DNA from 2 places in the Streptomyces sp. NPDC048370 genome. Region 1 is predicted to be linked to the other one. Evidence: predicted binding sites of a transcription regulator. Region 1 holds the regulator's gene; the other holds the start of a gene.
The links. Region 1 encodes HspR, which represses chaperone genes until heat shock. Its sites were predicted from a motif close to TTGAGNNNNNNNNNCTCAA; they were not measured.
Positions count from the first base shown of each region.

Region 2: a site for HspR is predicted at 2,339-2,357, ahead of lon (endopeptidase La). Genes of this name have one in related genera too.

Region 1 is NZ_JBICYI010000003.1:490,403-493,806, reverse strand. It holds gene ACGFYP_RS09660 (helix-turn-helix transcriptional regulator) at 1-580, shown strand, start outside; gene ACGFYP_RS09655 (hypothetical protein) at 583-1,056, shown strand; gene ACGFYP_RS09650 (heat shock protein transcriptional repressor HspR) at 1,159-1,614, opposite strand; gene dnaJ (molecular chaperone DnaJ) at 1,619-2,812, opposite strand; gene grpE (nucleotide exchange factor GrpE) at 2,843-3,404, opposite strand, start outside.
Region 2 is NZ_JBICYI010000009.1:36,150-39,553, reverse strand. It holds gene lon (endopeptidase La) at 1-2,316, opposite strand, end outside; gene ACGFYP_RS20380 (GNAT family N-acetyltransferase) at 2,448-3,086, shown strand; gene ACGFYP_RS20375 (RNA polymerase sigma factor) at 3,212-3,404, shown strand, end outside.

The DNA.
Region 1 (3,404 bases):
GGAGCTGCTGACCGTGCAGCCCGGCAGCGGCCGCAGCGCCACCACCTTCGGCGAGGCCCTGCGCCGCGTGCGGCCGCTCCTCGGCCGCGGGATCCGCATGCGCACGCTCTACCAGCACACGGCCCGGCACCAGCCGATCACCCTGGCCTATCTGGAGCGCATCGGCCCCGAGGTCGAGGTCCGCACCCTCGAGGAGATCATCGACCGCCTCATCATCGTGGACCGCAAGGTCGCCTTCGTGCCCGCGAGCCGGGACCGCCAGGTCGCCCTCGAACTGCGCCACACCGGCCTCGTCGAGTACCTCGTCGGCGTCTTCGAGCAGTTCTGGCTGCAGGCGATCCCGCTGGAGAACCCGGTCACCTACCAGCCGCCGCTCGACGGCATCAGCGGCATCCAGCGATCCATCGCCAAACTCCTCGTCGAGGGCCACGTCGACGAGGCCATCGCCCGCCGGCTCGGCATGAACGTCAGGACCTGCCGGGCCCACATCGCCAAACTCGCCTCGGCGCTCGGCAGCGGAAGCCGCGCGCAACTCGGATACCTCATCGCCCAGTCCGGGCTTCTGGAGCAGGATCACTGACCTTGTACGTACAGATCGACCTCGACGGACCGGCCGGAACCCTCCGCGTCTCCGGCCATGAGCTGCCCACGGTGGAGCTGGTCCGCGCCCCCGGCGACGAACCCGACCCGCTGATCCCCATCGGCACCCGCGCCGCCGCCCGCCTCACCCTCACCGTCGACGGCGCGCCCGCGCGGATCCGCCCCGGCCGGGGGCGGCTCCTGCGGCGCTCGTACCGCGTCGACGCCACCGTCTCCGGCACCCGCTACCGGCTCGTCCCCTGCTCGTACGTCGAGAGCCGGCTGCTCCGCGACGGACGCCCCCTCGGCACGTTCGAGTCCAGCGGGGACGGCACCGCCGACGCCGACTGGGCCCCGGACACCGAACCCACCCCCCTGGACCGGGCCGTCGGCACCACCCTCGCCGCCGCCTTCGGCACCGGAGGCGCCCCGTGGTGGGACACGGCGACGAACATCGTCGCGGAGCTCATCCCGTAGCCGTTCCCGTACGGCTACGGCTACGGCTACGGCTACGGCTACGGCTACGAGCACGACGAAGCCCCCTCCACCGTCCGTGGAGGGGGCTTCGTACGAGAACCGCTACTCGCCGGTGCGCTTCGGGCGCCAGACCACCAGCGCGCTCGCCTGCTGCACGTCCTGGTACGGCACCAGGTCGCGCCGGTACGAGGCGTGGACCTGCGCCTCGCGCTGGCGCATCGCCGACGCCGCGCCCTCGACGGCCGCCGACAGCTCGGCCACGCGCTGCTGGAGCGCGGCGACCTGGTTCTCCAGCTCGATGATGCGCTTGATGCCAGCCAGGTTGATGCCCTCGTCCTGCGACAACGCCTGCACCGTGCGGAGCAGTTCGATGTCACGGGCCGAGTAGCGCCGACCACGCCCGGCCGTACGGTCGGGAGAGACCAGGCCGAGGCGGTCGTACTGACGCAGGGTCTGCGGGTGCAGACCCGAGAGCTGGGCCGCCACCGAGATGACGTACACCGGCGTCTCGTCGGTCAGTTCGTACGGATTGCGGCTGCGTCCCGGTCGGCTGTCCATCGGGTCAAGCTCCCTTCGCGGCCTGGAACAACTCTGCCCTGGGGTCCTCGCCCGCCGTCGCCTGACGGTAGGTCTCAAGGGCCTCGCGGGCCTTGTCGTCGAGCTCCTTGGGCACCGCGACCTCCACCGTCACCAGCAGATCGCCGCGCGTCCCGTCCTTGCGGACCGCGCCCTTGCCGCGGGCGCGCATCGTCCGGCCGTTGGGCGTGCCGGCCGGCAGCTTCAACGTCACCGCCGGGCCGCCGAGCGTCGGCACCTTGATCTCGCCGCCGAGCGCCGCCTCGTCGAACGTGACGGGCACGGTGACGGTCAGGTTGTCGTCCTTGCGGCCGAAGACCGGGTGGGCGTCGACATGGACGACGACGTACAGATCGCCGGCCGGTCCGCCGCGCTCGCCCGGAGCGCCCTTGCCGCGCAGCCGGATCCGCTGCCCGTCGGAGACGCCGGCGGGGATGCGTACCTGCATGGTGCGGGAGGACTTGGCCCGCCCGCTGCCCTTGCAGACCTCGCAGGGGGTCTCGGCGATCAGGCCGCGGCCTTTGCAGTCCACGCACGGGTCGGTCAGCGAGAAGCCGCCGCCGCTGCCTCGCGAGACCTGGCCGGTGCCGACACAGGTCGGGCACACGCGGGGCGTGCCGTTCTTGTCGCCGGTGCCCGAACAGGCCTTGCAGGGCGCCTGGGAGGACATCCGCAGCGGCACCGTGGCGCCGTCCACGGCCTCGGTGAAGCTGAGCGTCACCTCGGACTCGATGTCCTGGCCGCGGCGCGGCTGCGTACGCGTGCCCGCGCCGGTGCCCGCGCCCCGGTTGAACAGTCCGCCGAAGACGTCGCCGAGGCCGCCGCCGAAGCCGCCGGCCCCGCCGCCCGCCCCGCCGGGTCCCTGGGCGCCGCCGAAGAGGTCGCCCAGGTCGAAGTTGAACGAGCCGCCCTGCCCGCCGGGACCGGCCCGGAAGCCACCGTTGCCGAAGAGCGCGCGGGCGTCGTCGTACTCCTTGCGCTTCTTGGGGTCACCGAGGACGTCGTTCGCCTCGGAGATCTCCTTGAAGCGCGCCTCCGCCTTCGCGTCGCCCTTGTTGGCGTCCGGGTGGTTCTCGCGGGCGAGCTTCCGGTACGCCTTCTTGATCTCGGCGTCGGTGGCGTCCTTGGGGACGCCGAGAACCTTGTAGTAGTCCTTCTCGACGAAGTCCTTCGTGCTCATCGACGTCCCTCCTCCCGGACGATCTTCGCGTCAGCCCTCCTCGGGGCCACCGCTCTCCTCGTCTGCCGACTTCTCTTCCTTCGCGGCCGGCGTCGCCCCGGGCTGGGGTTCGGCCACCGCCACGCGCGCGGGCCGAATGGTCCGCTCGCCGATCCGGTACCCCGGCTGCAGGATCGCCACGCAGGTCGTCTCCGTGACGTCCGGTGCGTAACTGTGCATCAGGGCCTCGTGGATCGTCGGGTCGAAGGGCTCGCCCTCCTTGCCGAACTGCTGCAGACCCATCTTGGCGACGACGGTCTCCAGCGATTCGGCAACCGACTTGAAGCCGCCCACGAGCTCGCCGTGGTCACGGGCCCGGCCGACGTCGTCGAGCACGGGCAGCAGCTCCGTCAGGAGGCCCGCGATCGCGATCTCCTTGACGGTGACCCGGTCACGCTCCACCCGTCGGCGGTAGTTCTGATACTCGGCCTGGAGCCGCTGGAGGTCCGCGGTGCGCTCGGCGAGCGCGCTGCGGAGCTGGTCCAGCTGTGCCGTGAGGCCGGCCGTCTGTGCGGCGTCCCCGGCCGGGGCCGCCGAGCCCTCCTCCGTGGAG
Region 2 (3,404 bases), on a different contig from region 1:
GGCCGGGACGTCGTCCAGGTCCGCCTCGTTCCGCTTCGGGATCACGACCGTCGTGATGCCCGCCCGGTGGGCCGCGAGCAGCTTCTGCTTCAGGCCGCCGATCGGCAGGACGCGCCCGGTCAGCGACACCTCACCGGTCATCGCCACGTCCGTCCTGACCAGCCGGCCGGAGAGCAGCGACGCGAGCGCCGTCGTCATCGTGATGCCCGCGCTCGGGCCGTCCTTCGGGACCGCGCCCGCCGGGAAGTGGATGTGCACGCCCCGGTCCTTCAGACCGCTCACGGACAGCTCCAGTTCCGCGCCGTGCGACCGCAGGAAGGAGAGCGCGATCTGCGCGGACTCCTTCATCACGTCGCCCAGCTGACCCGTCAGGGTCAGCCCCGCCGCGCCCGTCTCGGGGTCGGCGAGCGAGGCCTCCACGAAGAGGACGTCACCGCCCGCGCCCGTGACGGCGAGTCCGGTCGCCACGCCCGGTACGGACGTACGGCGCTCGGCCGGGTCCTGCGCGGACTCCGGGATGTGGTGCGGCCGTCCGATCAGCCCGCGCAGATCGTCCACTCCGACCGCGAACGGCAGCTCGCGGTCGCCCAGTTCGTGCTGGGCCGCGACCTTCCGCAGCAGCCGCGCGATGGACCGCTCCAGGTTCCGTACGCCCGCCTCCCGGGTGTACTCGCCCGCCAGCTTCCGCAGCGACGCGTCCTCCAGGACCACCTCGCCCGGCTCAAGGCCCGCGCGCTCCAGCTGCCGGGGCAGCAGGTGGTCGCGGGCGATGACGACCTTCTCGTCCTCCGTGTACCCGTCGAGCCTGACCAGCTCCATCCGGTCGAGCAGCGCCTCCGGGATCGCCTCCAGGACGTTCGCCGTCGCGAGGAACACGACGTCGGAGAGGTCGAGTTCGACCTCCAGGTAGTGGTCGCGGAAGGTGTGGTTCTGCGCCGGGTCCAGAACTTCCAGGAGCGCGGCCGCCGGGTCGCCCCGGTAGTCCGAGCCGACCTTGTCGATCTCGTCGAGCAGGACCACCGGGTTCATCGACCCGGCCTCCTTGATGGCGCGGACGATCCGGCCGGGGAGCGCGCCGACGTACGTACGCCGGTGGCCGCGGATCTCCGCCTCGTCCCGTACGCCGCCGAGCGCGACCCGGACGAACTTCCGCCCCATCGCGTGCGCGACCGACTCGCCGAGGGAGGTCTTGCCGACGCCGGGCGGGCCGACGAGGGCGAGGACGGCGCCGCCGCGCCGGCCGCCGACCACGCCGAGACCGCGCTCGGCGCGCCGCTTGCGTACCGCCAGGTACTCGGTGATGCGCTCCTTCACGTCCTCCAGGCCCGCGTGCTCGGCGTCGAGGATCGCCTTGGCGCCCTGGATGTCGTACTGGGTCGCGTCGTCATCGGTTCGTTCGTTCCACGGCAGTTCGAGGACGGTGTCGAGCCAGGTGCGGATCCAGGAGCCCTCGGGGGACTGGTCGCTGGACCGCTCCAGCTTCTCGACCTCCTTGAGGGCCGCCTCGCGCACGTTCTCGGGCAGGTCGGCGGCCTCGACGCGGGTCCGGTAGTCGTCGGACTCGTCGCCGTCCGTCTCGCCGTTGAGGTCGCGCAGCTCCTTGCGTACGGCGTCCAGCTGGCGCCGGAGCAGGAACTCGCGCTGCTGCTTGTCGACGCCCTCCTGGACGTCCTTCGCGATGGACTCGGCCACGTCCTGCTCGGCGAGGTGCTCGCGGAGCTGGGCGGTGGCGAGCTTGAGGCGGGCGACCGGGTCGGCGGTCTCCAGGAGTTCGACCTTCTGCTCGACGGTGAGGAAGGGCGAGTAGCCGGAGTTGTCGGCGAGCGCGGAGACGCCGTCGATCTGCTGGACGCGGTCCACGACCTGCCAGGCGCCGCGCTTCTTCAGCCAGCTGGTGGCCAGCGCCTTGTACTCCTTGACCAGCTCGGCCACGGAGCCGGGCAGCGGCTCGGGCACGGTCTCCTCGACGACGCTGCCCTCGACCCAGAGGGCGGCGCCGGGGCCGGTCGTACCCGCGCCGATCTTGACGCGGCCGAGGCCGCGGATGAGGGCGCCGGGGTCGCCGTCGGACAGCCTGCCGACCTGCTCGACGGTGCCGAGGACGCCGGTCCCGGCGTACGTACCGTCGACGCGGGGCACCAGCAGCACCTTGGGCTTGCCGGTGCCGCTTCCGGAGCGGGCGGCGGCCTGGGCGGCCTCGACCGCGGCGCGTACGTCGGTGTCGGACAGGTCCAGCGGCACCACCATTCCGGGCAGCACGACCTCGTCGTCGAGCGGCAGCACAGGCAGAGTGAGCGGTGAGGACGTCGAAGCCATGATCTCCCCTTCGGCAGTCAAGTTGAGCTATGTGGACTCAATGCACGTGAGCCCGTGGATGTTCCCCGGGGGACGTTCGCTCTGAGCGATCACTCTGGTGCGGGGCGGAGTGGCGACGGTGTAATGCCTCCATGGACACTACGCCTCTTACTTCCGCCTGGGTGGCGGGCTGGACCGTCTCGCGGGGCACTCCGCCCGCCGTCGTCGAGCCCTGGGGCTGGCGGATCGACGTCGGCCTGCCGACGCACGTCTTCCGGCACGTCCTGCCCGCGCCGGACGCGGTGTCCGTGGGGAAGCTCTGCGAGGAGATCGACGTACCGGGCGCGTGGCTGAAGATCATGGCCGGTCCCGAGGAGGCGGCCGGGTGGATCACCCCGGGGTGGACCGTCCCCGACGACCCCGGCTACATGATGACCAAGACCCTGGACCCGGGGGCCCGCCCGCCGGCGCCGGAGGGGTACGCGCGGACGACGGAGACGCGGGACGGGGTGATCCGGGTCCGGATCGTGGCCCCGGACGGCACGCTCGCCGCGCGCGGCCAGATGGCCCCGGCGGGGGTCACGGCCGTCGCCGACCAGATCGAGACCCACCCCGAGCACCGCCGCCGCGGCCTCGGCGCGAACGTGATGCGCACCCTGGAGGCGGCCGCCGCCCAGACGGGCGCGACCACGGGCGTCCTCTCGGCCACCCGCGACGGCCTGGCCCTCTACGACAGCCTGGACTGGCGCTACGAGTGCCCGCTGACGGGGATCGTGCGGGACGCCGGGTAAGGCCGCGGTCCGGACCGCGCCCCCCGCCGGGGCCCGCCGGAGCCCGCCGGGGCCCGCCGGAGCCCGCCCGGAAAACGAGGGCGCGGAATTGCAACCTCCGCACCCCTCCCCCGCGTTCAGAGGTCGTGACGACGAGCTTTCCCGGGTGCGGGCAGTGCACCGATGACGGGGCCGCCGGGGGCGGGGCCGAGGACGGACCGTCAGGCGCCGGACCGGCCGACGGCGGACCTGCCGGTGCCAGGCCTGCCGGTGCCAGGCCGGCCGGTGGCAGGCCCGCGCGGCCGGTCGGCGAGGGCGACGCGTGCGACGGGCACCTCG